DNA from 2 places in the Haliea sp. genome. Region 2 is predicted to be linked to the other one. Evidence: predicted binding sites of a transcription regulator. Region 2 holds the regulator's gene; the other holds the start of a gene.
What was found. The regulator sigma-54, encoded in region 2, starts transcription at its own class of promoters, with help from an activator protein. The targets are predictions, from matches to a motif close to TGGCACANNNNTTGCNNT.
Positions count from the first base shown of each region.

Region 1: R3E49_RS11560 (THxN family PEP-CTERM protein) is a predicted target of sigma-54. The motif match lies at 3,241-3,258, and genes of this name have one in related genera.

Region 1 covers NZ_JAWKZJ010000005.1:269,830-284,576, forward strand. The annotation lists gene R3E49_RS11540 (ABC transporter permease) at 1-129, opposite strand, end outside; gene R3E49_RS11545 (phenylacetate--CoA ligase family protein) at 130-1,545, opposite strand; gene R3E49_RS11550 (PEP-CTERM/exosortase system-associated acyltransferase) at 1,577-2,308, opposite strand; gene R3E49_RS11555 (GNAT family N-acyltransferase) at 2,397-3,035, opposite strand; gene R3E49_RS11560 (THxN family PEP-CTERM protein) at 3,358-4,284, shown strand; gene R3E49_RS11565 (ATP-grasp domain-containing protein) at 4,538-6,292, shown strand; gene R3E49_RS11570 (glycosyltransferase family 2 protein) at 6,279-7,313, shown strand; gene R3E49_RS11575 (hypothetical protein) at 7,322-8,098, shown strand; gene R3E49_RS11580 (asparagine synthetase B) at 8,085-9,890, shown strand; gene R3E49_RS11585 (tetratricopeptide repeat protein) at 9,887-10,561, shown strand; gene R3E49_RS11590 (hypothetical protein) at 10,592-10,843, shown strand; gene R3E49_RS11595 (hydrolase 2, exosortase A system-associated) at 10,840-11,664, shown strand; gene R3E49_RS11600 (hydrolase 1, exosortase A system-associated) at 11,661-12,542, shown strand; gene R3E49_RS11605 (polysaccharide deacetylase family protein) at 12,539-13,603, shown strand; gene R3E49_RS11610 (oligosaccharide flippase family protein) at 13,640-14,747, shown strand, end outside.
Region 2 covers NZ_JAWKZJ010000005.1:105,622-120,368, reverse strand. The annotation lists gene R3E49_RS10830 (ribonuclease E/G) at 1-259, shown strand, start outside; gene R3E49_RS10825 (YhdP family protein) at 252-4,154, shown strand; gene yjgA (ribosome biogenesis factor YjgA) at 4,076-4,645, opposite strand; gene mgtE (magnesium transporter) at 4,638-5,987, opposite strand; gene R3E49_RS10810 (HPr family phosphocarrier protein) at 6,084-6,353, opposite strand; gene rapZ (RNase adapter RapZ) at 6,356-7,210, opposite strand; gene ptsN (PTS IIA-like nitrogen regulatory protein PtsN) at 7,219-7,677, opposite strand; gene hpf (ribosome hibernation-promoting factor, HPF/YfiA family) at 7,686-7,973, opposite strand; gene R3E49_RS10790 (RNA polymerase factor sigma-54) at 8,081-9,568, opposite strand; gene lptB (LPS export ABC transporter ATP-binding protein) at 9,710-10,435, opposite strand; gene lptA (lipopolysaccharide transport periplasmic protein LptA) at 10,413-10,991, opposite strand; gene lptC (LPS export ABC transporter periplasmic protein LptC) at 10,972-11,532, opposite strand; gene R3E49_RS10770 (KdsC family phosphatase) at 11,532-12,053, opposite strand; gene R3E49_RS10765 (KpsF/GutQ family sugar-phosphate isomerase) at 12,055-13,032, opposite strand; gene R3E49_RS10760 (calcium/sodium antiporter) at 13,047-14,024, opposite strand; gene R3E49_RS10755 (phospholipid-binding protein MlaC) at 14,181-14,747, shown strand, end outside.

The DNA.
Region 1 (14,747 bases), 160 kb from region 2:
ATTGAAGCCGGTCGCCACCAGCAGGGCCGCCACACCAAAACCGATGGACAGCAGCGCAGTGAGGCTGCGGCGAAACTGCCGGCGCAGATTGCGCAGGGCCAGCAACAAGGCCATCAACAGGCCGGGCACTCAGACGCCCCCCTGGAAATAGCGGAACTTGCGCTCGTAATCCAGGCCCATGCCGTGGTGAAAGGAGGCATAGGAGAAACAGCGCAGTTCCGGCACTTCAGCGCCGCGGCGCGCGGCGGACTCGGCAATCAAGGACTGCAGCTCTGCACCCACAGCCTCCGGCCCGCGGCTCGCGATCTGCGCCAGCTGCACGTCCAGGCGCAGGCCGCCCTCGTCCAGTGCCAGCACACGAAAAGCCCCCGACAGCTGGTCAGCGACCGCCGGCCGCCGGTACAGCAAGGCCTTGAAATGATCCACATGCCAGTCGGCACTGACCCGATCCCGAGCACGCCCGTGCATCGCCAGCATGGGAAACGGCACTGCGGCAAGCGCTGCGCGCTCGGCGTCGGTCAGGGGCTCGCGGTCGGCCGCCGTGAGCCAGCGCGCGCGATCACCCGTGCGATAACGGATCATGGGCACGGGCGCCTCGCGGTCGAGCATGGTGATCACCAGGTCACCCACGCCGTCCGCCCCTGCGTCGACAATCTCCACGTAGCTGCGCAGCGGGTTGAAGCAGAAGTAGGACGGCAGGGGCTGGTCAGGGTTCTGTCGATGCAGGGCGCGACGCAGGGCAATGGTTTCCGAGTTTTCAAAAAACAGGTTCAGCCCCAGCTCACCCACGCCCATCGAGCTGCCAATGAGTGTGCCACCCGGCTCGTCCAGGGGCACCTGCAGGGCGGCGGCCAGGTAGCTTCTATACTCCTCGGAGAACATTTCTTCGCCGAGAATGACGTTCATGCGCAACTGCGACCAGTCGAATGCCTGCTCGGCCGCATAGTCCAGCAGGCGCTTGCAGAACAGCGGGTCGGTGCAGAGGATGGCCTGGTCAAACAGCGGGCCCGCCTGGCGGAGGATCGCCAGCGCCATATCTTCGCGGACACTGACATTGGCCACGCAGACCGTATTGGAGGTAAACACCACGCCCATCGGCAGGCAGTTCACCAGCAAGGTAGACCGCTGGTCGATGCCAAACGCCTGCTGCAGGCCGAGGTCGATATCGTCGGGGGTCAGGTGATGCTGTCGGCGGGTGCTGACGCCAAAAGCGAAGTTGCTGCCGCCGTGGCCGGAGCTGGTGAGCACGCCGGCCAGGGCAGTGGGTGGCACCTTATCGACCATGAGCTGCTGAATGGGGAATCGTTCGAAGAGGTCGGCCTTGGTGAGGATGGGCGCGCACTGCAGCACCTGTTCACCGCTGGTGCACTGCTCCGCTCTTACCCCGGCCTCCTCCAGCAGGGTGCGATAGGCGGCACAATGACGCGCCGCGCGCTGAAACACCGCGGGCAGGCGCTTGCGCCCCGCAGCAAGGAGTTTTTCCGGCGTCTGCCGCGCAAGTAGGGACAACAGTACAGTGCGTTTGAGTCGGCTCAGGCGTGACATGAAAAGGGTCGAGTCGCTGGCAAGCGCATCATCACGGTCCGCTGCGGAACCACCACAGCAAGGCCGGATTGGAGGCCTCAAGTGCCTCCTCCAGCTTGCGCAAGTCGCCAAGGTAGGGCGTTACCGGGCCGTAGTAGTCGCTTTCCGGGCCAATGGGGGTGAAGTCGAACCCGTAGATCCGCAGTACACGAGCCAGGCCCTTTTCCATGGCCGCATACCAGTAGCGGATGCCGTTTTCACAGCTGAACCGGTAAATCTGCCGGTACAAACCGAGCACCAGCAAGGGCGCATTGACGCGCTTTTCGCCGCGCGGCGATTCGTCGACGGCGCCCGGGCCTTTCAGGTGCGACTCGTTGATCCCCCACAGGCTGTCACCGGCACGCCGCCGGTACTCGCGCTTGACCGCAAGGCGCGACACCTCACCGGATTCTGCTGCCGGCGGTGGCTCAAAGTCGGCAAAGGGCGGGCAGTGCTCAAAAAACGGCAGCCGCTCGCCCTCCACAGGCATCACCAGGCGTGCGGTGCCCGCCACCACACCCTCGGCGTTGGTGGCGGAAAAATGTGCGGACCGCGCATCGTAGATGTCCGTTTCGAGGCCATCGGGGTAGCGGGCGGCGTTCAGGAAGTGGCACTCCAGGCAGTAAATCTGGTAGCGCAATGCATAGAGATCGGAGAGTTCCGCGGTTTCACTGCCACGATCATAGGAGTGGAGCGAAAAGTATTTCGCCAGGGCTCCCAGCGATGCTGCCGCGTCGCGATCCATTGCTGTCTCCACTAAGAAGTTTTCATTATCTCTGGAGCATAGCACCAATCGGTGGCACGCCCGAAGACAAACGACAACTGAGGTAAAGCTAAAGCGTCGAGTCCAGCCAGTGTAGCAGTGTGGGATTCACCTGCGCCAGCCGCCGTTGCAGGGCGGAGAGTTCCAGCAGGTAGGGCGCAACCGGGCCGTGGTAGTCAACTGACGGGCCGATACACTCAAACTCAACCCCAATGCGGCTCAACATGCGCACCAGGGGCCGTTCCATGGCCGCGTACCAGTAGGCGATACCCTGCTGCAGGCTGTATTGGTACATTTCCCGGTAAACGGTGAGGATGACCGTACCGGTGTCTCCACCCCCGGGCGGGGTCCGGCAGCGCTGGTTGAGGACCAGGCGCGACACCTCCCCGGCGCTATGCGAAGGAGGCAGCGAGGCATTTTCGAAGAGCGGGCAATGTCGCTGGAACGGGAAGCCTGCACCCGCTGCGTCCAGCACCAGCCGCACTGAACCCGCCACCTCATCGTCGCGGTCAAAAGCCGCGAAGCACTTGGCACGAGGGTCGTAGTCGTCGCGCTCAAGCCCCTCGGGATAATCCGCTGTGGGCAGGAAGGCCCTCTCCTCACAATACACGCTGTACCGCAGCCGATAGATCCGGTGCAGTTCCTGTGGGTGGGTGACGATACGGGTACTCAGCCAGTGTTCCGGACGGAACGCCTTGGAATTGGTCATAAAAGGATCTTGCCTTCTGAGTGGCCTTGCGCTGTTGGGTTTTGTGGAGATGACCCTCGTTTCCCACCAAGGCCGGCGCCATGTTACGAGATTGCGGCAGCTGCGGAAAGCGGCTGTCAGGAATTTTTACACCAGGGCGGGAGACAGGCGATAGAGCGATAGGGGGGAACTCTCAACCCATTGTTTTTGCTCATTTTATTTTTATTGGCACGCGCATTGCTTTACAACTCGTGCGACGACGGCCAGGCCACAACCACTGGCCGGACGCTAACACTCCGATACCCCCAGGGCACTGTCGGAACACAATATCAGGAGATTCATGATGAAAACGATGATCAAGACAGCAGGCGCAGCGAGTCTCCTCGCGATGGCCGTAGCTGGTACTTCCGCGGTGGCAGCGCCGCTTGCGGAGCTGGGCTTCAGCCAGCACGCGGGCTTTGGTGAGCCAACATTTTTCGGTAGCTCGCTTCAGTACAAGCCCGCAAGTGATGTCGACAACACCGACCCGCTCGCGCCAGCCGGCACCCTGACCAGCTTTGCTTGGGAAGGCGCTAACGATCCCGTTGAGTCGTCGATCGCCATTGTGTCTTACAACAACAGCACCGCGCCGACTGCGGACCTGGATGGTACGCCCCTGCGCTACACATCCACCTTCGCCGTCGATGGTGACGGACAGTGGAATGAAGGCGATTGGTGGGTTATCGACACCATCACACAGACCAACAGAACACTGACCACTCTCGGTGGTGCTATTGTTGACCCGCTTTGGGTCGTTGACACGCTGGCGAACCTGCGCATTTACGCAGATGCCGCACGTACTGATTTGGCCTACGCTGATCCCACCACCACCAACAGCATCAGCTTCAACGAAACGCTGAATACCAGCACTGAAGCAGCCTGCACAGGCCTCAACCCGCTCGAAACGCTGTGCGATGACATCTTCACCGCATCATCCGACGCGTTTGCACCGGTTTCTTTCGTTCGCGACGGTTACCGTTACGACCTCAGCTTCACTCTGTTCGCCGGCACTTCTACTGACAACGGCGTTCCTTCCGGCACCTCGGAAGTTGTTCTGAACCCAGACGGAACTATCACTGTGTACACGCCTGAGTTCAACCCCGGCACCAGCTCTATCCATGTAGCGATGAGCTACATGGCGACGGCAGTTCCCGAACCTTCAGTTCTGGGGCTGTTCGGCGCAGGCATGCTGGCGTTGGGCTTTGCCGGTCGCCGTCGCAAGAAGGCCTAAGCCGATCCCAAAGGCCCATGCGTGCCCTGTATCGGGCTAACGAATGAGTGCCTCCAGTTGAAAACGGCCCGAAAGGGCCGTTTTTTTTGCTTGCACCAAGAGCAGCGCAGGACCGAATGTATCCACCAGTACCCAAGACTGTTAGCACCATGCCGCAGCGGATAATCCGCGGGAAGCGACAAGTGTTTCAGGCGTAGTCGGTGTTTTTGTTATAGCATCCCCAGATTCGAAAAGCCGGGGACGATCCCAGCAAGTGAAGAGAAAACAAAAAATCAAACGCATACTCGTACTCGATGCCGACATGGTCAGCGCCCTGACTATAGCCCGCTCGCTGGCGGCCAGGTACTTCGTCGTCGATGTCGCAAGTGCCAAAGCCGCACCAATTGCCGCCTACTCAAATTCAGTGGCCGCACACTTTCAATACCCAGACCCGCTGCTGAATGAAGAAGCGTTCCTGGCGTGGCTACAAGAACACATACACCATGCGCCCTACGCACTTGTCATTCCGGTAACAGAACGCAGCCTGGTGCCCCTCGCCCACGCTCGGGACCGGTTCCAGGAAACCTGCCTGGCAATAGCTGATGACGACAGCCTTCAGTTGGTTCTGGACAAGGCGGCAACCTTCTCGCTTGCCGAGCGGATCGGCGTGTCCACCCCACAGAGCCTTTATATCTCAAGCATCGACGAGTTACCGGCGTTGCTGCCGCAACTGCGCTTTCCGGTGGTGGTAAAACCCAGCCATTCCGTATCCGGGGGCGCCGCGGGTTACTCCAAGCGCAACGTCAGCTACGCGATTGACGAAGCTGAATTGATCCTGCAGTGCAAGGCGTGCCTCCGACACTCTTCAGTTATTCTGCAAAGCTACTTCCGCGGTCTGGGCGCCGGTGTAGAACTGATTGCCAAGCAAGGCGAGATCCTTTACGCCTTCCAACATCTGCGCTTGCACGAAGTCCCATTGACGGGCGGCGGTAGCAGCTTCCGCATGAGCACCGAACTTGAGCCCAGGCTCCTTGACGCAGCAACCAGGCTGATCCGAGAAATTCGCTGGACGGGTGTAGCGATGGTCGAGTTCAAGTGGAACCCGGCCACCAAAGAATACTGCTTGATGGAGATCAACGGACGTTTCTGGGGTTCCCTACCACTCGCCATGGCCGCCGGCGCCGATTTTCCAGCGATGCAGGCAGAGCTGTCATTGACCGGTGAACTTGGCACCTACCCCCCATACCGGCGCGGTGTGTATTGTCGAAACCTGCCTAGCGACGTCATGTGGCATGAGATGGTGTTGCGATCACACAGCGACGCTATCACCCAAGTCCCTTCACTAGGGAAGGTGCTGCTTGATTTGAGCAAGGTTCTGTCAACCAGACACCACTTCGATACTCAGTGCTTCAGTGACCCGCTCCCCGGGCTGGTGGAAGTCAAACGCCTTGTCGCGCGTCAAGGCCACCGGCTGTTGGGCTTACTGGAAGAGAGTTGGTTCACACTCTCTCAGCGTTTGCTTTGGCGCAATGGGACAGTTCGTGAGAAACTGCGAGGGTCCCGGAAAATATTATTTATATGTTATGGCAATATCAACCGCAGCGCCTTGGCGCAAGTACTCATGACAGCCCAGCTGCCGCCCAGTAGTTATCTGGATATTCGCTCTGCGGGCTTTCACCCCCAGGAACAGCGCCCTGCAGATCCACGAATGGTCCAGGTCGCGGAGCAACATGCTATAGACCTCACTTACTCCCGATCACGATGTGTGGACACTGATCTCATCGCAGATAGCGACATCATATTTGTCATGGAAAAAGGGCACTATGACAGGTTAGTTGCAATGCATCAGGATGCGGTCGACAGGACTTTTTTATTGGGTGCCGGTTTATCTGACCCGGTACTTCCTCGCGCAGAGATACCAGACCCGTACAATAAATCTGATGCTGTCTACCGCACATGCTTTGGCGATATTGCACGAGCAATAAAGCGCGTTGTAGAAGAGCTACCTATCGACTATGCCAGCTATTGAAGCCTTCAGCGGGGAGGAACTGACATTGGCAGAGAATTCCCCCAGGGAGCCATTCTTCTCCGTTATCATGCCTACCCGAAACCGACCAGAGCTGTTCAGCCGGGCGCTGCATTCGGTGTTGACCCAATCGTTCCTTGATTTCGAAGTTTTGGTGATAAACGACGGTTCCAGTGATGACCACCTCCCCCGCTATCGTGAGTTGGAGAAGGAGGCCGAGATACGAACACGCTGGCACCATCTGCTCCAGCGGCCTAATGGTCATGGCCCCAGCTATTCGATCAATACCGGAGCAAGACTGGCGAGAGGATCGTACCTGTGCATTCTGGATGACGACGACACTTGGGAGGACGCGCGTCACCTTGAAACCGCACACAGGGTGATTGAGGCCGCCGATGGCCTCGTCGACGTATATTACAGTAACCAGGCCGCGTACACAGCCGACAACATGCGTGTGCCAGGGCCGCTATGGCTAGAGGGTTTGGGAAACTCATTACGGGAGCCCAACGCCCCATTTGGCACCTTCAGGGTCAGCCCAAAGACTTTGCTCTCCCATGGTGGATTCCCCCACCTCAACTGCACCATTATTCGGCGCGACCTCTTTCTGGAACTGGGCGGTATGGATGAGGGTATCCGCTACGAATGTGAGGTAGACCTGTACCTCCGCACGCTGAGTCACGCGCAGCTCATAATCTATACCAAGAGTTTTATAGGCCGGCACAACGTGCCTAGAGCAGACCGGAAAGACAACGAGTCCACCATCGCGAATCTGACTGAAAAACGTCTATCTCAGCTACGGGTCTACCAGAAAAGCCTGGCCTTGAGTCAACACCCAGACGTCATAGCGGCCTGCCAATCACGGTTAGCGGACCGCTACAAGCACCTTGCAGCTGACTTCAAGCAACGTTCCCGGCACACACTGGCTGCGCTGTTCGCGCGTTTCGCCCTGGCGTGTCGATTTTCAATTAAATGGCAAGCATATACTTGGTACCTCGAAATGCTGGCTAAGGTAAGGGAAAGATAGTGCAAGCCTTGAATCATCTGCGAACGTTGCTGCGCCACCCGATGCTCTTCAGGCGCTACAAACCTATCATTCTAATGAGCCACATGCGGGCCAATACCAGCCTCCTGGGACACCTGCTGGGCAGCAACGCGGAGATCGAGGGTTACTACGAGTTGCATATTGGCTACTACAGCTGGCGGAGCCTGATCCGACAAAAGCTACTGCATTTTGCGCGTCACCCTTCAAAGCGCGCGGCTCGGTTTATCTTCGACAAGGTCTTGCACGATGATCACTATGTTGACCTGAATCTGTTCAAACAAGGTAAGGTTATGTTTGCTCTGAGGCCTCCGGAAAAAACCATCCCGAGCATCGTTAGCCTGTACCGATCGGTCGAGCCTGACCACCCCTACACAGACACTGGCAATGCGGCACGTTATTATACTGAAAGGGTTCAGTCACTGGCCCGGATCGCCCAGTCCAGCCCCGTGGATTTTCTTTACCTGGATGCGGATACCCTGCGTGAGGACACGTCTCCCACGCTTACTGCCCTCAGCCAGTTCCTCGGCCTCAAACAGCCCCTGCACGAACATTATGAGCAACAACCTCTGACCGGCGCCGAAAAGGCGGGCGATTCGTCAGAGTCTATTGGTTCGGGAAAGGTTGAGCGTGTAACCCGCAACTATGCCGATATTCAGGTATCCAAGGAGGTGATGGCACAAGCCCGCGAACGCTTTGAAGAGGCCAGAAGCCAAATTATTCGCAGCCCTCGGTGTATCAGAACGGTGACCTTGCATGCCGACAGCTGACCCTACCTACAACGCCCTGACTGCTCACCTGGTTATTGGTGATTGGGCCACGCCCACCTTGTCGCCGGGGACCACAGCGGAGACCGGCATCCAGCAGCACAGTTTGCAGAGCGCCCAGGTAGCCTGCGATGATGAGGGCCGCATGTTGGCGCTTGTGGGTGAAGTGTTCGCGCTTGGGGCTGAAGCAATCCAGCCACTGGATGCCGATACGCTACTCGACCGCTACCGAAACTCGGCAGAAAACCCTTTCACTGCACTACATGGGCGCTGGGCACTGCTGGTATTCGACCCAGGCAAACAGCAGATTCTCTTCGCTACCGACAGGCTTGGCCGGCTACCGCTGTATTACGCCGAGTGCGAAGGGATGCTTCACGTTAGCACACGCTTGCCCAACGTGATGGAAGCTCGGCAGCCAACGGCACTGGACCGCCAGAGCCTGTACGACTATGTCTACTTCCATATGATCCCTTCGCCAGGCTGCGTCTACTACGACATTCGCAAAGTCCGCGGCGGCCATTGCGGCACTGTGACCGTCAACGGCGTCGCCGTTTCCCGGTATTGGTGTCCAGTATTCAACGAGAGACCAGCGCGCTCGCGGCCGGCAATGAAGAACCTGCTCTGCAACACCCTAAAGGCCTCCGTACGCCGTGCCGCCCACGACGGCGAGGAGCGCAAGATCGGCGCGTTTCTGAGCGGCGGGCTGGACAGTTCGACCGTGGCAGGTATGCTGAGCGAAGTGCAGGAATCCGGCTGTGACGCCTATGCGATCGGCTTCGATGCCGAAGGCTATGACGAGATGGCCTTCGCCCGGATCACGGCTCAACACTTCGGCATCCGCCTGCATGAGTACTACGTAACACCCGATGACGTAGTAGCGGCTCTACCGCACATCGCCGCAGCTTTCGACGAGCCGTTCGGTAACTCCTCGGCCCTGCCCGCCTACTTTTGTGCCCGACTCGCGGCAAGTGACGGCGTCTCTGTGCTATTGGCAGGCGATGGCGGGGATGAATTGTTTGCCGGTAACGAGCGCTACGCCCACCAAAAGCTGTTCGAGCACTATACCCGCATCCCGCGCTGGGTCCGTACGGGCATGATCGAGCGACTGGCCGGACTGTTGGGGCAAGGCAACCGCTTGGGCAGCAAGGCTGCCAGCTTTCTTAAGCAGGCGAACACTCCGCTACCTGATCGTCTGCAGTATTACAGCTTCCTGGAGCAGAATGCGCCGGACAGGGTTTTTCACCCGGACTTCCTGGCGGCGGTGAACACGCAACAACCAATAGCCCTGCTTAAAGCGACCTACACCACACCGGAACGTGCGTCCACGCTGAACCGGATGCTGTTTCTGGACTGGCAGATCACTCTGGCGGACAACGATTTACGTAAGGTCGACAAGGCCTGTGAGCTAGCGGGCATCGAAGTACGCTATCCCATGCTTGACGATACACTGGTATCTTTGTCGATGGAGATACCGTCCCGGTGGAAACTACCGGGGAGGTCACTGCGGCACTTTTACAAACAGACGTTATCAGGCTGGCTGCCAGACGCCACCATTGCCAAATCAAAACACGGCTTTGGCTTACCGTTTGGAGTGTGGATGAAAACCCACGCACCGCTTCGCGACATGGCGTACGACAAGGTACTGAAACTGCGCGAGCGCTCCATCTTCCAGTCCAGCTTTTTGGAAGAGGCAGTCGCCAGGCACCATGGTGGTCATGCGGCTTACTACGGAGAACTTGTGTGGCTGTTGGCTGTGCTGGAAATCTGGCTCGAAACGCACGAGGTGGCGGCATGAATCTTTTCACCATCACGCAAAGACTTGTCGGGTTCACCGCCCTGTGCGCCACCCTGCTCGCCGCCCCTTGCCTGGCCGAGGGCCGGGGCGTCGCACCCTGGGTGGGTGAAACACTGGACGGACGGCAATGCACTGGCCCGAGCACGGAAAACTACGGTCCCTACGACTTCCGTATCGATAAGAGCAAGCTACCGATAGTTGAAAACTATCACTTTACCATCGAAGTTGAGCAACTCGTGCGCGGTGTCAGCGTAAGCCACCCCATTGGCGACATCCAATATACCCTGACCAAGATTCCCAACCACCACCGCGCGTTGTATTCGGCAGTACGGTTCTCCATCAGCGACCCATCCAAAGATCTGAAACGCAAATATCCAGCCGAGTGCTTTCTGCAGAGGGCGATTCATTACGCTCCCGACGACCCGGTGCCCCGCATGTTGTTCGGCCTGTACCTCCATCGCCTGGGCAATGCGAGAGATTCTCTGCCCCATTATCTGAAGGCCGAAGCCATGTCGCCCAACGACGTGAACCTGCTTTACAATATGGGGCTGGTGTATTTTGACTTGGGTAAATACGACGAGGCTCGCCGCTATGCCGAGCGTGCCTACGCCGCGGGCGTGACCTTTCCGGGACTGCAGCGTAAATTGCGCCAGGCCGGCCAATGGGACTGAGTCCCTTCCATAGTTTCAAGGGGAAAATACGTGACAGCTCTCGATCTCACTCGCAAGATGATCCGCTCCTGCCTCCAACTGGAAGAGTCTGTACAGCTGAGTGAAGACACCTACCTCATGGGTGGATTTCCAGAATTCAACTCACTCACCATCACCACGCTAATTGTCGAAATAGAGGACAACGTGGGATGCGAAGTGGCCGATGACGAAATCAGCGGCGAGATATTCGAGACCGTCGGCTCTCTGGCTGCATTCGTGCAACAGAAAATGAACGAGGCATGAACAGGATCGCCATAGACGTTTCAGCCGGGTTTACCCAAGGCCAGCACCCCGCGTTTTTTGTGCGCTGTGCGCCCAAGGCGGAGGAGCCACGCGCCCATGTGATTTACCTGCCGCCCTTTACCGAAGAAATGAACCGCTGCCGAGCCATCGCCGCCGAGCAGGCTCGCAGGTTTGCGCGCCAAGGCATGAGCTGCACGCTACTGGACTTCCACGGCACCGGTGAAAGCCCCGGTGAGACCACCGATGCGACATTACCAATCTGGTATGAAAATATTTCAGAGATATACACCGATCTCATGGCCCGCACGCAGGCGCCCGTACACCTCTGGGGCTGTCGGCTGGGAGCACTCATCGCGGCAAGCTATCTCGCGGAACGTTCAATTGTGTGCGACGCACTCCTGCTGTGGCAGCCGGTCGTTGCAGGAAAGCCTTATGCGACACAGGTCTACCGGCAGCGGCTGGCCGCGCTGATGGAGCGCGGAGGCGCAAGTGAGACCACTGCAACCATCCGCGAGCAGCTTGCCGGGGGCGAGTCTGTCGAAATTGGCGGCTACACGCTGGGCGGCCAGTTGATGCTGGCTCTCGACGAACTGGACATGTGCAACATTTCCCGCACACCCGCAAAACGAATCTATTGGTTGGAGCACAGCGCCGATGGCAGCGAGGCAATCAACCCTCGATCTGCCAAAGCGGTGGAACACCTGAGTGCACTCGGCGCGATTATCCAACGGGTGACCTTTGCCGGCCCACCCATTTGGCAGCTCCATGAGCGCGCCACCTGCGATTCACTGCTTGAACAGACAAGCGCGCAACCACTATGAATACCGGGCAGCCAACGCGCGAGATTGCTTTCTCATTCGAGCTGGACGAGAGTACCCTGATCGGCGTTATACATGAGTCGTCAACGCCAAGCGACCTCGGCGTGCTGACCATTGTCGCCGGCGGCCCCCAGTATCGTGGCGGCTGCGGCAGGCAACTGGTAGCGCTGGGACGGCGCCTGTCTCAAGAAGGGGTTCATGTAATGCGCTTCGATCACCGGGGCCTGGGCGACAGTGAGGGCGAATTCCAGGGCTTCGAAGCGCTGCACGATGATATCGCTTCCGCGATTGCCGAATTTCACCGCCGCGTGCCAGGCCTCGCCCGCATCATCCTGTGGGGGGGCTGTGATGCCGCGTCAGCAGCACTGATGAGCGCCTACAGATTCCCTGAGGTCGTCTCCATAGTCGCAGCGAACCCCTGGGTCAGCAGTGAACGCACCGCGGCACGGGTCCAGCAAAAGCACTACCTGTCTCGCCTGCGTCAATGCTCATTCTGGCGCAAGCTATTCAGAATGGAGTATGACATCGCCAGCTACCTCCGGGGTGCCTTCGCAAAGCTGCACTCCAGGCTCGCACGCAGAGACGGTGCCGACGCGGGGCCATCAACAGCAAGTATGCAAGCACACTATATCGAGCGCATGCTGCGTGGCCTGCAGCAGTTTGATGGCAGCGTGCTGTTTCTCATGAGCGGCCATAGCCTGATAAGCCGGGAATTCGACGAACTGGTCGCCAGTGACCGTGAATGGAATGGGGCCTGCAATGGCGAGGGTCGAGAGCGGCGTGAGGTTCCCGGTGCAGACCAGACATTTTCCAGTGCGCAAGCCAGATCGCAAATGCTGGACGCCGCCAGTAGCTGGGCAAGGCGATTTAAACTTCCATGAAGCTTAAACACCTGCTACTGCTACTTGCAAAATGGACCGGCCTGTTCGCACTCAGCAGACGCGCTACTTCTAACCGGCTGCGAATACTCGCCTACCATGGCATCAACACAACCAACCCGCAATTTGGCAATTTTCTGTTCATGTCAGCCGACAAATTTGCAGACCGGATGGCCTTGCTTTCAAAGTGGGGCTACCCGGTAATAGCCTTGGACAATGCGTGGCCCCCAAAGGCTGAGAAACCGTGGCCACCAGGCGCAACGGTAATCACCATAGACGATGGCTGGCAGAGTAGCTGTCAGTACATGATCCCGATTCTTCAAGACCACGGCTACGCCGCTACTATCTACCTAACCACCTACTATTGCATTCACCAGTTTCCCGTCGCGGACGTGGCGCTTTCATATTGCGTTAGAACTACCAAGCTTGGAAGTCAACTCCACATTGCAAAGTATGATTTTGGTCCATATACGATAGACTCAGAAAAGCAACGTGAAAAGCTAGTAGACTTGGCTAGACGCAAGTTGCTTTCTCTGAGAGACGAAGAGCAACGTCAGTCCTTCGTAAGACTTGCTTACGAGTCTTGTGACATGGATTACACGGAGGTTGAAAGAAATCGCGCCTTCCATTTGATGTCTGCAGACGAAGTGGCGACCACAGCATCCGCTAAAATCCGCTTTGAGCTGCACACCCATCGGCATAGAATATCGACCTCAAATTCATTTACCCTTGAGGAGGAACTAGTACAAAACGCAGCAATTATCGAAGGCTTGACGAAACTTTTACCTAAACATTTTTGCTACCCCAATGGCCTCGCGGACAAAAGAGCAAAAGCTGTGCTCTCTGACCTAGCCGTCCAATCTGCCACCACGATGCGTATGGGCTTGGCTAGGCGCGAAACCTGCGGATACGCTATACCTCGTATCACTGATGGCCAGCATGTATCAACGCTCGAATTTGAAGCCGAGATGTGTGGATTTATGGATTCTTTACGCGCTCTTCACCATTCAATAGGTGGTGGAGCAAGACAAGAGAGACTGCCAAAAATGCCAAAGAAGTATTGAATGGTGCTCTCTACAAAAAGGGCCATAGCTTTCGGCATGGGCGCCGGGTATGTAGGCTTGGTGCTGCAGCTCGCGTCTAGCATGATACTCGCGAGACTGCTAACGCCCTCAGAAATTGGAATATATACCGCAGGATTTTCTGTAGTAGCCATCGCACATCTTTTTAGAGACTTCGGCTTGAATCAATACCTGATTCAAGAACACGAGCTCACCTATGAAAAAATCAGCGCGGCTTTTACACTAACAATAATTACGTCTTGGCTTCTAGGTTTAGTTGTATTCACGCTGGCTGCACCGGCCGCCACTTTCTTCGCTGAACCTGGCGTAAAGTCTCTACTGCAGTTGCTATCAATTAATTTTTTTATCATTCCATTCGGCTCGATAACTCTCGCTGTGTTACGAAAGAACCTTAGGTTTGAGGTAACTGCAACTATCGCCTTCATCGCTTCATTGGTGGGCGTCGGAACATCCGTCATAACCGCTATGCAGGGCACGGGTTACATGTGTCTCGCGTACGGATCTATCGCTGAGTGTCTAAGCATGGTGGCACTCTCCGTAATCGCGAGACCGCATGGGCTGCGCTTCGGAATTACACTAAAAGGCAGCAAGAGTATCTTTAAATTTGCATCTACGGTTGGAGCAGCCAATATCATCAGCCGAGTTGGCACAAGCGGCACCGACGCTATAGTAGCACGAGTTATCGGCATGCCAGAACTCGGTCACTTTTCAAGAGCAACGGGAACATTTTCGCTCTTTGAGCGCGTTTTCATTGGGTCGATTAACGGAATCGTTTTGCCCCTATTTTCAAGGGACAGGATGAATCTTGAAGCCTTGCAGGCAAGCTACATCAAATCCGTGGACTACACGCTAGCATTCGCATGGCCATTCTTTGCGTTCTTACTTCTCTATACGGATGAGCTGGTATTCATACTGTATGGTGCGCAGTGGGAAACCGCCGTCCTGCTGGTGAAAACTATTTCGATAGCGGGATTTATCTTACCGCTCATTCTCTTCATCGACAGCTTGTTTATTGCAGTCTCTAGGCCCGATGCGACACTCCATATCAGTCTCGCAACAAATGCTTCAAAATTGTTGCTTGTCGCATTTGCAGCCTGGCAATGGGGCCTGAATGCTGCAATGATCG
Region 2 (14,747 bases):
GCTCACGGCCAACCTCGAGGCCGTGGCGGCAGTGCCCCGGGAGCTGCGCCTGCGCGGCATCGGTGGCCTCATCGCAGTTGATTTTGTCTCCCTGACCGATTCCGCGGCCTGGCGCCAGGTGCTGGATGCACTCCAGCCAGCGCTGGAGGAGGATGGGGCCTGCGGCCGGGTGCACCGGGTCGACCCGTTGGGTGTTGTCCTGTTCACGCGCCGCCAGGCCGGTGCGCCGCTGTCCGAGCTGGTCCGCGGCCATGACTGAAGCGCTGTCGATGTATCACCGGTTGAGCCAGCTGTTGTGGCGCCTGATCGTTGCCACCGTGGTCTCGCTGGCAGTGTATGTCAGTGCTGGGCGCTTGCTGGTCGGAATGGTGGAAGCCAACCAGCGCTGGTTGCTGGATGTGCTGAACGCCCGGGTACCTTTTGTGATTGAGCAGGGAGCCCTGTCCGCCGAGTGGCACGGCTTTGGGCCCGAGCTGGTCTTCCGTGATGTGCAGCTGCGGTTTCCCGACGGTGAGCCGCTGTCAGTGGGAGGAGGGCGTGTCGCCATAGATGTTTGGGGCAGCCTGCTGCAACGCTCCCTGCGTATCGGGCACCTGCGTCTCAGCCATTTGTTCTTGTCGGGCGAGGTCACCGCTGCCGGGGAATTTCGCCTCATGGGACTGGGTGGCAGCGGTGGTGATGCAACGGCGCGCCTGCGGGCACTGCTGCTGGACAGCCGGCACGTGACGCTGGAGCAGAACACACTGCAACTGCAGTCCCCGGACGCGCGACAAGACCTGCTCAGGCTCGACCTGGCGTTGCAACGCGAGGGCAGTCACCGACAGTTGCGCGCGATGCTGGAGGCGGAGGATGGCAGTCGCATCCGGATACTCGCCGAGGGTATTGGCGATCCCCTTGCGATGGCGGAATACAGTGGTGTGGTGTACGTAAACGCCGAGCTTGTCGATTTGGCGAGCCTCGACCGCTGGCGTCCCCTGTGGGATCGGCGACTGCCGCTGGGCGCCAGCGGTGAGGCGCGGCTGGAGGGTTGGCTGGACTGGAATGCAGGACTCGACGGTCTGCAGCTGAGGTTGTCTGGCAAGGATCTCGTGCTGCGCGGTGAGGTCGGTGGCTGGGCGCTCCCAGTGGAGCATCTCAGTCTGGAGGCGAGCCTGCAGCAGCAAGGGCAGCGCCTGAGCGTCTTTGTCTCCGATGTGCAGCTGGCCTACGCGGGTGGCCAGCTGGCTGTACCGCGGTTGCAGATGGATGTTTGGGGTGACTCTTTGCGTCTGCGCGGGCGCGATCTTCCCCTGGCGAAAACGGCAGAACTGGTGAGTACGGCGGGGGTATTACCGGCCGCCCTGACCGATGTGCTGCAGGAGCTGGAACCGAGGGGTGCGTTAAGGGAGCTGCAATTCACCATGGATGATATGACCGCGGAAGCGCGCGCATGGGATCTGTCGCTAGCCTTCACCGACGTTGCCCTGGCGTCCTGGCACGGCGCACCGGGCGTAACCGGGGCCAGTGGGTATCTTCAGCTCACACCTTCCAGCGGTCGTGTGATGCTGGACAGTGAAAATATTACCCTGGAATTCCCCACTGTCTACCGTCAACCGCTCGCCTACCGAGAACTCTTTGGGGACCTCGATATCAGCTGGACAGAAGCCGGCGTGCAGCTGCACAGCGGGCTGTTGACCGCCGTGGGAGAGGAGGGCATGGCACAGGCGCTTCTCGGGCTGTGGATTCCGTGGGGGCCAACCCGTAACGGCATAGAAATGGATTTGCTGGTGGGTATGCGTGACTCCGATGCCCGCTATCGCAGCCGATATCTGCCGTATATCCTCGACGAGAACCTGCTGCAGTGGCTGGACAGCAGTGTGCAACAGGCAGCGCTTGATGCCGGCGGTTTTCTCTGGCGTGGCAGTCTCCGTCCTGATGTACCGGCGGGCCGTACCGTACAGTTGTTTTTCGCGCTGCGTGATGCCGAACTGGCCTACCACCCGCGCTGGCCCGCGCTGTCCGTCCCCGAGGGTACCGTACTCATCGATGACACCCGGGTCAGCGTGTGGGCGGGTGCGGCACGGCTCTACGATGCAGCTGTCTCCGACCTGTCTGCGGAAACCTGGCGTTCGCCGGCGGGTGAAATGCGGCTGGCAATCACCGCCCATGTTGCAGGCAGCGCGGCGGACGGACTGCGGGTAATCAACCAGTCGCCACTGGATGAGAGCCTGCAGGGCGCGCTGCAGCAGTGGTCCGCGGAGGGTGGCTTGATGCTTGACCTGACTCTGGATCTTCCCCTGGGGGAGGCGCAATCGCCCGCGCAGGTCGCGCTTGATGTCGCTCTTGCCGACGCGTCGCTGGCCATACGCCCCGGCGAATTGCAGATCGATGCACTGAATGGAGCGCTGCGCTATACCAGCGTGGGTGGGTTCGCCACGGAAGGTATGACGGCACGCCTGTGGGGCAGACCTCTGGCGGTGTCCCTGTCACAACCCGCGCCACATGGAGGCGGGGTAACCCTTGCCGTTGCTGGAGACGTCGAGGTGGCATCGCTGCGGGACTGGCTGGGTGACGCAGTACCGGCGCTGGCGACCGGCGAGGCACCGGTCACAGCGACGCTGGCCATCGTGCCCGGGACCGCGCCGCAGTTGCAGTTGCGCTCGAACCTGCAGGGCGTGACCCTGGCGCTGCCCCAGACCTGGGGCAAGGCAGCGCATGAATCACTCGCCTTCACTGTTGACAGCGCACTGGGAAAAGGGCCGTTAACCCTTGATCTGCGCGCTGGCGACCGTGTCGCAGCGCGTCTTGCCCTCGCCGACGGTCAGCTGGGCGCTGCATCACTGGCGCTGCAGGACCAGCCTTTACCGCTGGTGCAGGGACAGGTGCGCGTGTCCGGGCACGCGGCGTTAGTGGATGTTGATGCCTGGCAGTCTGCCCTTGAGCCGATGTTGCGTGCGCGGCGGGCAGCTGTGGACCCGGCAGCCGGCCCGCAGCTGGTGGTCGAGGAGCTTCTCGTGGATAGCTTGCTGCTGCGTGGACAGGATTGGCAGGATGTGCTGATCAACCTGCAGCAGATGGCGCAGGGCTGGCGGGGTGTTGTCGAGACCCCCTGGATGCGTGCCGCAGGACGAGCGGACGTCAGTCTGTCCAAGCTGGTGCTGAATATCGACGCGCTGGACCTTGCCGGCCTGTCCACGGGCGGAGGCGAGTCCCCCGATCCCGGTGTTGTGAACGACTGGCCGGATATCGATGTCGCTATTGGGCAAGTCCTGCGCGGGGGCAGGCCGTTGGGCCAGCTTTCGTTTGTGCTGCGTCCCGACGATCGCACGCTCGATGTGCAACAGCTGCAGGGCGAGCTCGCGGGTCTGCAAATCGCCTCTGACCCGCAAGCCAGATTGACCTGGTCCGACGAGGGAAGCCGTTTGAGAATGGATCTGGTGGCGGCTGACCTCGCCGATACCCTGGCAGCACTGGGCTATGAAGCCATCCTTGAAACAGAGCAGGGCCGCTTTGAAGTGGACATGCAATGGCCGGGCGCACCGCAGCGATTCGCCCTGGCCAATGCCAGTGGCAGGTTGTCGCTGGCGCTGGATGAGGGTCGCTTCCTCAATGCCTCGGCGGGCGCCTCTGGCGCGCTGCGTGTGGTGAGCATTCTCAATCTGGCGGACATTGTGCAGCGCCTGAGCCTGACCCAGTGGTTTGAGTCAGGTATTCCCTTTGACAGTATGGAGGGGGAGTTGCAACTGCAGGATGGAATGATTCGCGTGCCGGAGCTGGCGGTATCCGGAGCGGGCTCCAGCTTCCGCTTCAGTGGCAGCTCGGAGATTGCCTCCCGTACGCTGGATGGGGAGCTGGTTGCCACGCTGCCGGTGGCGAGTAACCTGCCCTGGGTTGCTGCCCTCACAGCTGGCCTGCCGGTTGCTGCGGGGGTATTCGTGGTCAGCAAACTGTTTGAAAAGCAGGTGTCCCAGTTATCCAGTGCGGTCTATGACATTTCCGGCACCTGGCAGGACCCGGAGGTGCGGCTGGATCGGATATTTGACACCAGCGATGGCGCAGCGCCTGTGGAAGCTGTGCCGGCGCCGGGTGAGGCGGTTCAGGATTCGTCGTCGCCGTCTGCTGCAGCATCCAGCGCATCGCCATCGCCGGCAGCCGACGCCAGCTCGCGCAAATAGCGAAACAGCTTGCGTGCAGCCGCCGGTGCCTGGCCGCGTTTCTGTTCACGCTGGGCTTGCAGCAGCAAATTGCGCAGGTGTTGACGGTCGGTATCGGGCCAGCGCTCGACGACGTCGCCGATAACATCCGGGCCTTCGCTGAGTAGCCGGTCCCGCAGAGCCTCCAGCCCCTGGAAATGGGCTGCGGCCCGATGCTGCTCCTGATGCATGGCGCTCAGCGCGGCAGCAATCGGCTCGGCATCGATGTCGCGCATGAGTTTGCCGATGAACTGCAGGTGACGGCGCCGGGCGCTGTTGGATGTAATGCGTTGGGCCTCGGCGATGGCTTCCAGCAGGCGAGTGTCCTCAATCGGTACCTTCTGCAACTGCTTGTCGCTGAGCGCGGTGAGTGCTTCGCCCAGATTCTGCAGCGCGGTCATGCGCCGCTTCAGCTCACTTTTACTGGGCGGCTCGAAATCGTCATGCTCATCGGTAGGGGTGTAATCAGGCATAAAACCAGGTCGCCAGGCCGAGGAATGAGAAGAATCCGACCACGTCAGTGACCGTAGTCAGCACTACGCCACCCGCCAGGGCCGGATCGATTTTAAGTCGCTTCAGCAGCAGGGGCAGGGCCGCGCCGGTAAACGCGGCCGTGACCAGGTTGATGATGATGGCCAGGGCGATGATCAGGCCCAGGGTCCAGTCCTGAAACCAGGCGGACGCGGCTACTGCCACCACGGCTGCCCACAACAGGCCATTGAGGATACCCGCCCCCACCTCACGGTGGATCAGCCAGGATTCGTTGTTCTTGCTGACCTGTCCCAGGGCGATACCGCGTACCATCACCGTCAGCGTCTGGGTCCCGGCGATGCCCCCCATTGAGGCCACAATCGGCATCAGCACCGCCAGCGCCACTACTTTTTCGATGGTATCCTGAAAAATGTTGATGACCGAGGCGGCAATGAATGCTGTGACCAGGTTGATTCCCAGCCAGATGGCACGCCTGCTGGCTGTGTTGAGTACTGGCGCGAAGGTGTCGGTATCTTCAGCCAGGCCGGCCATCGACGTCAGCGAGTGATCGGCGTCTTCCCGGATCACGTCGACCACGTCGTCAATGGTGATACGGCCAAGCAGGCGTCCGTCGTCATCCACTACCGGGGCCGAGACCCAGTCATTGCGCTCGAACAGACGCGCCACTTCATCGTCCGGCATGGAGGCAGGAATCGGTGGAACATCAGTGAGCATCATTTCCCGCACGGTGGCCGAGGGGTCGGACACCAACAGCGTGTTCAGCGGCAACAGGCCGATAAACTGATCATTGCGATTGACGACAATCAGATTGTCGGTCATGGCAGGTATCTCGGTGTGTCGGCGCAGATAGCGCAGCACCACATCCAGCGTCAATGGCGGGCGGATGGTGATGGTGTCGGTACTCATCAGGCCGCCGGCAGTGTCGTCCGGATAGTTCATGACCTGTTCCAGACGGGCACGGTCCCGGTGGTCCATCGAGTCGAGAACTTCCCGCGTTATGCGGTCCGGGAGCTGCTGCAGGATGTCGGCGAGATCGTCGTCCTGCAGGTGTTCGGTAATCTGGGCGACTTCCGCGGCATCCATGTCGCTGAGGAAGTGTACGCGGAGCTCGTCGCCAAGCTCGTTGATGACGTCCCCCTCGTTCTCCAGTTCCACCATCTGCCACAGGATATGGCGGAATTTGGGCGGCGAGGATTCCAGCAGGTGGGCGACATCGGCAGCAGGCAGACCGTTGAGCATGCGTTTGACATCGGCAAACGTGCCACTCCCCAGCGCGTGGGACAGGCGTTCGAGTCTTGCCTGTGATGATGAGGGCTGCGCCATGGCTTACGGGTCCGCGGAAAAGGGGCTGGTGGCAATGCAGCGCAGATTATCCGGCAAAGCGCCGGGCGTAACAATGTGGCGGGGAGTCAGTGTGACCTATTCACCTTCATCAAAGCGGTTCTCAACCAGCGTGCGCAACGCCTCGAGTGCGGCTTCCTCATCGTGGCCATCGACCTCGATGTCGAGCACCGTGCCTTGCCCCGCCGCCAGCATCATGATGGACATGATGCTCTTGCCGTCGACCATCTCGCCGTTGCGGCCGGCCCGCACAGTGCTGCTGTAGCCCGCGGTACAGCTGACGAACTTGGCGGCGGCACGTGCATGCAGCCCGAGTTTGTTGATGATGGTCAGTTGCGCTTGAATCACGGTTACTGCAGTTCCCGGTGGCGAATATGAACCTGCGGGTACTGCTCTTTGTAGTGCCGGTAGAGCCTGGCCGCAAGATATACTGACCGATGTTGGCCACCGGTACAACCGATCGCCACGGTCATGTAGCTGCGGTTGCTGTCCCGGTACTGCGGCAGCCAGCGATCCAGATATTCGCAAATGCTGTCGAACAACTCGCCGGTCATCGGCTGTGCTTCGAGAAAGTCCCGCACTTCCGTGTCAAGCCCATTCTGCAGGCGCAGTTCTTTCACCCAGTGGGGGTTGGGCAGCATGCGCACATCGAACACCAGATCAGCATCCGTCGGCACGCCGCGTTTGAAGCCAAAGGACTGTATCAGTACCGACATGCTGCCCGAACTTTCGCCGATCAGCCGCTGCCGCACGGCATCCCGCAGTTCGTAGATGGTCAGCTGGCTGGTGTCCAGCACCAGCGCAGCGGCACTGGCGATGGGTTCAAGCAGCTCGCGTTCGCGCTCGATGGCTTCCGCCAGCGGCATCTGCTCGCCACTCAAGGGGTGTTTGCGCCGGGTTTCGCTGAACCGCTTGATCAGCACGCTGTCCTGCGCGTCCAGAAACAGGATTTCGCTGCGCACACTGTCCGGCAGTGCGTCGACGATGGCGTTAAAGTCTTCGAGATTGCGCCAGGCGTTGCGTGCATCAATGCACACCGCAGCACCGCGGAAATGCTCAAAGCCCGGGCGGCTGGCCTCATCGACCAAGGCAGGCAGCAGGGCCGCGGGGAGGTTGTCAATGCAGTAAAACCCCTCGTCTTCCAACTGGTGCAGGGCGGTACTTTTGCCGGACCCCGAGCGGCCTGAGATGATTACCAGGTGCATGGCGCGGGTCAGGCCTGCCACTCGGTCGCGCGCTGGAACAGCGTGGCACTGTCGGGGGCATCACGCAGTGCGTCGCAGAAGCTGGACTGACTGAACAGGCGGGCGATGCGTGCCAGGATGTCCAGGTGGGCCTGGTGGGCCTCTTCGGGCACCAGCAGCACAAACAGGATATCCACCGGCAAATCGTCCGGTGCGTCAAAGTCAATGGGCTCCTCCAGCGTGACCAGGCAACCGATGGGCTGGCTGCAATTGGCGATACGGCAATGCGGAATGGCAATGCCGGCGCCAAGACCGGTACTGCCCAGGCGTTCGCGCGCGATGAGCTGGGCGAAGATATCCGCCTCCGCGAGCTCCGGGCTGTTCTCGCTGACGACGCTGGCCAGCGTTTCAAAGAGCCTTTTTTTACTGCTGCCGGGGGCACGGCAGACCGTGCGCCCCGGCGTCAGCAGTTCAGAAAGAACGTGCATGAAAGTTCCTAACGGGCTCGCGCCTTTTCTTTGTGTTTGATGAGCTGGCGGTCGAGCTTGTCCGCCAGTGCGTCAATCGCTGCATACATGTCCTCTGACTCCGCTGCGGCAAAGATATCCGCGCCTGAAATGTGCACGTTGGCCTCGGCCTTCTGCACCATTTTTTCCACAATCAGGGTGACTTCGGTATTGGTTATCTGGTCAAAATGTCGCTGCAGGCGCTCGAACTTACTCTCCACATATTCACGCAGCGCATGAGTAACCTCTACGTGGTGTCCGCTGACGTTCAATTGCATACCTGACTCCTTCTTCTCATGAAAGCCGGGCTGGTCGCCCGGAACCGGTGTGCCGCTTTCTGCCAGCGGCAACCTGACAAAGTACTGCCGGGCAGTACACTGATAGTCTAGACCAATCTCTTGCGCTCATTGGAGGGCGGGATCATCAGCATCTCGCGATATTTGGCCACGGTACGGCGGGCCACCTGCAAACCCTGCTCCTCCAATACGGCCGCAATCTTGCTGTCGCTGAGCGGTTTGCGCGGGTTTTCCGCTGCCACCAGCTTGCGAATCAGCGCCTTGATGGCGGTGGAAGAGGCCTCGCCACCCTCAGTCGTGCCCACATGGCTGGAAAAGAAATATTTCAGTTCGAAGATACCCCTCGGCGTGTGCATGTACTTGCGTGTCGTGGCGCGGGATATGGTCGATTCGTGCATCTCGATGGCTTCCGCAATGTCATGCAGCACCAACGGCTTCATGGCTTCTTCGCCATACTCAAGGAAATTGCGCTGGTGTTCCACGATCTTGCTCGCCACTTTCATCAGCGTTTCGTTGCGGCTGTGCAGGCTCTTCAGGAACCAGCGCGCTTCCTGGAGGTTGTCCTTCAGGAAGGTGTTGTCGGCGCTGCTGTCGGCGCGACGTATCAGGCTGGCGTAGCTGTCATTGATGCGCAGCTTGGGGGCGATGTCAGGGTTGAGCTCGACCACCCAGCGGCCGTTGCGCTTGCTCACGAAGACATCGGGAACCACGTACTCCGTGGTGTCTTCGCCGACGCTTTGCCCCGGGTTTGGGTCGAGGGTGCGGATCAGGTCTAGCACTTCTTTCAGCTGTGCTTCGCTGAGGCGCATACGGCGCATGATCTGCTTGTAGTCTCCGCTGCCCAGTTGTGCCATGTGCCGGCTGATCATCAGCCGCGCCTGTTCCACGCAGGGTGTCCCCGGGGGAAGCTGTTGCAGTTGCACAAGCAGGCATTCCTGCAGGTCGCGTGTACAGACCCCGGCCGGTTCAAACTGCTGCAGGCAGTGCAGCACTGCCACGACCTCGTCGAGGTCGATGTCCAGATCCGGCGTCAGGGACTCGTGGATATCCTCGACGCTGCTCTGCAGGCGACCGTTGGCGTCGGTCGCATCGATAATGGCCATGGCGATGATGCGATCGGTGTCTGACAGGCGAGTCAGGTTCAGTTGCCAGAGCAGCTGGTCCTGCAGACTGTCGCGGGCATTGTTGCGCGCGTCAAAATCGCCGTCAAACGCGTCCTCCCCCTGACTCGCGGGAGCCGACGAGGAGGGCAGCAGGTCATCCCACTGGGTGTCGACAGGGAGTTCATCGGGGAGGGTGTCGGTTTGCCATTCGTCAGCGCTAGCGGCGACGTCGCGCTCGGCCTGTTCCGGAGTGGCTTCTCCGGTGGACTGGCTGTTCTCGGTCGCCAGCGCGCGGGCTTCAGCCTCGGCGTCGTAGTCGTCCTCGGCAAGTTCCAGCAGTGGGTTACTGTCCAGCGCCTGCTGGATCTCCTGCTGCAAATCCAGGGTGCTCAGCTGCAGCAGCTTGATGGCCTGTTGCAGCTGCGGCGTCATTGTCAGCTGTTGGCCAAGCTTGAGTTGAAGCGACTGTTTCATCAACGTACTGGATTCATCCCGGGTACCGCCGCGGGTTGGCTGTGATGCCAGTGTAGCGCTGGCGCAGGTAGCCGCGCAACAGAATGGCGCGAAATTTGCTTGCGGGATTGTGGAGGCCCGGGGCAGGGGTGAGGCCCTGCGTCAAAGCCTGAAGTGCTCGCCCAGATAGACCTTGCGCACGCGGGGGTTTTCCAGCACTTCCTGGGCATTTCCCTCGGCGATGATATGCCCCTCGCCGACGATGTAGGCACGCTCGCAGATGTCGAGGGTTTCGCGGACGTTGTGGTCTGTGATCAACACGCCTATGCCGCGCTTGCGCAGATGAATGATGATGTCCTTGATATCGGAAACCGAGATCGGGTCCACGCCGGCGAAGGGTTCGTCAAGCAGGATGAAGTCGGGCTCGGTCGCCAGTGCGCGGGCGATTTCCACGCGGCGCCGCTCGCCTCCGGACAGTGCCTGGCCGAGGCTGGTGCGCAGGTGAGTCAGGTGGAACTCCTCCAGCAGCCGGTCGCAGTGTGCCAGTCGCTCGGCCTTGCCCAGGTCGGGCCGCGTTTCGAGAATCGCGAGCAGGTTGTCCTGCACGCTCAGCTTGCGGAAAATGGAGGCCTCCTGGGGCAGGTAGCCAAGCCCGCGGCGCGCCCGGTCGTGCATCGCCAGTGACGTGATATCTTCGCCATTCAGTTCGATGCGCCCGGCGTCTGCCGTGATAATGCCAACCACCATGTAGAAGCAGGTGGTTTTACCTGCCCCGTTGGGGCCCAGCAGACCGACCACCTGCCCACTGGAAATCTCCAGCGAGACGTCGATGACCACCTTGCGACCCCGGTAGGCCTTGGCCAGGTTACTCGCCCTGAGTTGCGCCACGCTGCGCCTCTTGTTCGTCGCCTTCCAGCACCTCGGCGGGGATGACGACCTCGACCCGGCCGCCGTCCTCGCGCCGACCGGCGTCGGCCCTGACCCGCTGCTCCGCCATGAAATAATCGATGGTATTGCCGGTAACAATCGAGCCGTCCTGCTCAATCCGCGCTTCGCGGCTGAGTTTCACCCGCTCCTGGGATTTGAAATACTCGATGCTGAGCGCTGCCGCGTGAATAACCGCCTTGTCGGCCGCCGGCTGCTGCTGCATACGCGCCGGGCTGCCTTCCGCCACGATGCGGTCAGCGGCCTCCCGGCCATGGAAGATGGTGAGCTTGTTGGCCTGGATCTGCAGGCTGCCCTGTTGCAGACGCACGTTTCCCGTGTATTCGGTAAAGCCCTCGCGCTCATCGCGCAGGGCCTGATCAGCACTGATTCGAATTGGCTGCTCGCGGTCGCTGGGCAGCGCCTGTGTGGCGCTGGCCAGCAGCAGGCTGATCACCGCAAGCCCGATGCTGAGTGCACGTGGGCCAATGCGACTCCCCTCAGGAGCCTTCCGGAACATAGATCCCCTCCACGCCGGGCATCAGGCGTATGGTTTGGCGCTTCAGGTCTGCGAACATCCCGTCGGCGGTAAGTACATTGTTGCCCTGGGTCACCCTGACCGGGACCTTGGACCTTGCGGTGCGCTGTTTCAGGTTGAGGGTCATGGCGCTGGTTTCCAGAACACCCCCGGCCTTGTCATCAGTCAGCACCACGTCTTTGCGCAATATCAGTATGCCAGTCCGGTGCTTGAGCCGGCCGCGCGTGGCACTGGCCGACCAGGTCTGGTTGTTGCCGTCATGCGAGTAGAACCTTGGCTGCTCCAGATCTGAGACCTCATCGTCACCCCGATGTTCCACACGCACGGCCTCCATGACATGGGCGAGGTTACCGTCTTCCGCATAGGTCAGGCTGCGCGAGTCTAGCAGATAGGTCTGTACAATATCTGCCTGTTGCGCCACGGGTCTGCGCTCCAGCGGACCACCGCCCGTGATGCCCAGGTACCACGCCGCCACGCCGACCAGCACCGCCGCGAGAAGCCATGGACGCCTGCGTCGCTCCATCAGCGGAACTCTGTGAGCAGGTCGTCCCACTGCCCGCGCGCCTGCAACAGCCACTCGGCGGCCTCCCGCACGGCCCCCGCACCGCCCGGGGCGCGGCTGCACCAGTCTGCGGCGGCGCGCACCTCAGGCACCGCATCGGACACGGTCATCCCGATACCTGCCGCGCAAATTGCACCGAGATCGGGAAGGTCGTCGCCCATGTAGGCACATTCGGTGAGAGCCAGGCCCAGGTGTTTCCCGAGTTCCTGCAGTGCACTGAGCTTGTCTTCCCGGCCCTCGAACAGGTCGACGATGCCCAGCTCTGTGGCCCGTCTGGCGACCATATCCGAACGGCGGCCGGTAATGATCGCCACCCGTATGCCGCAACGCTGCAGCAGTTTGATACCCAGTCCATCCTTGATATTGAAGGACTTCAACTCGCTGCCATCGCTGGCGTAGGTCACCCGGCCGTCACTCAGGACGCCGTCGACATCAAGCGCCAGCAGCCGGATAGCCCGTGCGGGGTGGGGCTCGGTGGCCATATCAGGCGATACCCGCATGCAGAAGGTTCATCAAGTGAATCACACCCACCATACGCCCTCCGCGTTGCACAACGAGGGAGGTGATTTTGTTTTCTTCCATGATGCGCAGCGCCTCGGCTGCCAGCATGTTGGGCCCGATTGTCTTCGCACCGCGGGTCATCAGGTCGCTGATCGGGGTGTTGCGCACATCCACGTCCTCGTCCAGCGCGCGCCTCAGGTCGCCGTCGGTGAATATTCCCACCAGTGTGTCCTCCGGCCCGGTGACGGTGGTCATTCCCAGCCCCTTGCGACTGATTTCCAGCAGCGCCTCGGACAGTGGCGTAGCGGGTGTTACCCGCGGGATCGCCGCCCCGGTATGCATGATGTCCTCAACCTTGAGGAGCAGCTTTTTACCCAGCGTGCCGCCCGGGTGTGAAAAGGCGAAATCCTCTGCTGTGAAACCGCGTGCTTCCAGTAGCGCGATGGCCAGCGCGTCACCCATGACCAACGCAGTGGTCGTGCTGGAGGTGGGTGCAAGGTTCAGCGGGCAGGCTTCCGTGTGTACGCCCGTATCCAGGTGGGCATCGGAGGCTTCGGCGAGGGGGGAATCGGGATTGCCGGTCATGCTGATCAGCGGTATGCCGAGCCGTTTGAGTAGCGGCAGCAGTGTGACAACCTCGGGCGAGCGGCCGCTGTTGGAAAGGGCAATCACCGCATCGTCCGCAGTGATCATGCCGATGTCGCCGTGGCTCGCCTCCGCTGGATGCACATAAAAGGCGGGTGTGCCCGTGCTTGCCAGGGTGGCGGCAATCTTGCTGGCAATATGCCCGGACTTTCCCATGCCCGTTACGATCACGCGCCCCTTCACGGCGAGCAGTAGCTCGCAGGCGCCAGCGAAGCCGGCACCGATACGTGCTTCGAGTTCGGCGATGGCATCGCGCTCCATGCGGATCGTGCGTTGCGCGGAAGCGATGTGGGCAGCAGGGTCATGTGCGTGCATGGCGGGCGGCAGGCTCAGCGGGTCCGGTACAGCCAGTAATAGTACAGCCCGTACACCGCCAGTAACAGTAGGCCGAGGCTGCGGCCGATATAGGCATAGCCCTCCGTACCCGATTTGTGCCGGCCGCGGCTCAGGTAGACCGCTGCCGCCAGTAGCAGCGTCATACCGGCCATGGTGAGGTAGTCCCGGTACAGCACCAGGGCGTCGAGGGCCTGGGTTTCGATCAGGCCCGGAATGGCCATCACCGCGAGCAGGTTGAACAGGTTGGAGCCGATAACGTTGCCCACAGCAATGTCCGCATGGCCGCGCAGGGCACTGGCCACCGTCGCCGCAAGTTCCGGCAGACTGGTGCCGATGGCCACGATGGTCAGGCCGATGACCAGCTCTGATACCCCCAGTTGTTCAGCAATGCCGGTGGCGCCCCACACAAGCAGTCGCGAGCTGGCAACCAGCAGCAGCAATCCGCCACCAAACTTGAGCCAGGCGGTTGCCAGGGGGGTGGGCTCGCGGGTCAGTTCGGAGGCCTCCTGCAGCAGCTCGGGGTCGGTAGCTTCGCCGCGCAGCATTGCGGTCATGATGATCGCCAGCGTTGCCAGCATGACCATGCCGTCCAGCGGGGACAGCTCGCCGTCGATGAGCAAAAGCGCTGCCGCCAGGGTGACCAGCAGCAACGTGGGCAGCTCGCGCCGCATGCAGCCGGGGTGTACCTTCAGTGGCGCAATCAGCAGCGTCACGCCGAGCACAAGGCCGATATTGGCGATGTTGGAGCCCAGCGCGTTGCCAATGGCAAGTGCTCCGGCACCGGTGACCGCTGCGGTCAGCGAAACGAGGATCTCCGGTGCAGAGGTGCCTATCGATACAATGGTCAAGCCGATGACAATCGGCGACATGCCGAGGTTTGCCGCCAGCGATGCCGCCCCCGCGATGAATACATCGGCGCTCCAGATCAGAATCAGGAAGCCGATGACAATGGCAGCTGTTGCTAACAGCATAAAAGCGCATTTCCTGTTAAAGTAGACGGCCCCCACAGCGATGGAACTGTTGCCGGCGCGGCGGTGTCGAACGCCGTGGCAGCTCTCGGCACAGGGGTTGTGGGAGCGCAGTATACAGAGCGCCGACCGGCATGTAATGACATTCAAGGATAAGGTATGACCCAATTGCTGCAATGGGCTGCAACCCTGCTTATGGTTGTGGCCCTAAATGTACAGGCCACTGAGCCGGTTGCGCCACTCGGTGCCCACGAGGTGGTCAGGCAGGCGACCGACCAGGTGATGTCTGCGGTCAGCGAGGCCGAGGGCTACATGGACACGGAGCCCGAGCGGTTCTACAACACCTTGCAGGCCATACTGGACGATGTGGTGGATTTCCGCGGCTTCGCCCGTGGCGTGATGGGCCCCTATGCCAGTGTAGAGCGTTATCGCTCCCTGGACGGCGCCGGTCGCGACCAGCTGCGCGACCAGCTGGAGCGCTTCACGGAGGTCATGCGCGAGGGTCTGGTGCGTACCTACGGCAAGGGTCTGCTGGCCTTTGGTGGCTCCAGAATCGAAGTCCCTGACCTCAGCGCAGAAGAGTCGGCGGGCCCGCGTGCCGCCGTCCGGCAGCTGATCTACAACAGCGGTGCCGAACCCTACGTGTTGGTGTATCACATGGGGCGCGATCGCGATGGCCAGTGGAAACTGCGCAACCTGGTTATCGAGAATGTCAACCTCGGCGAG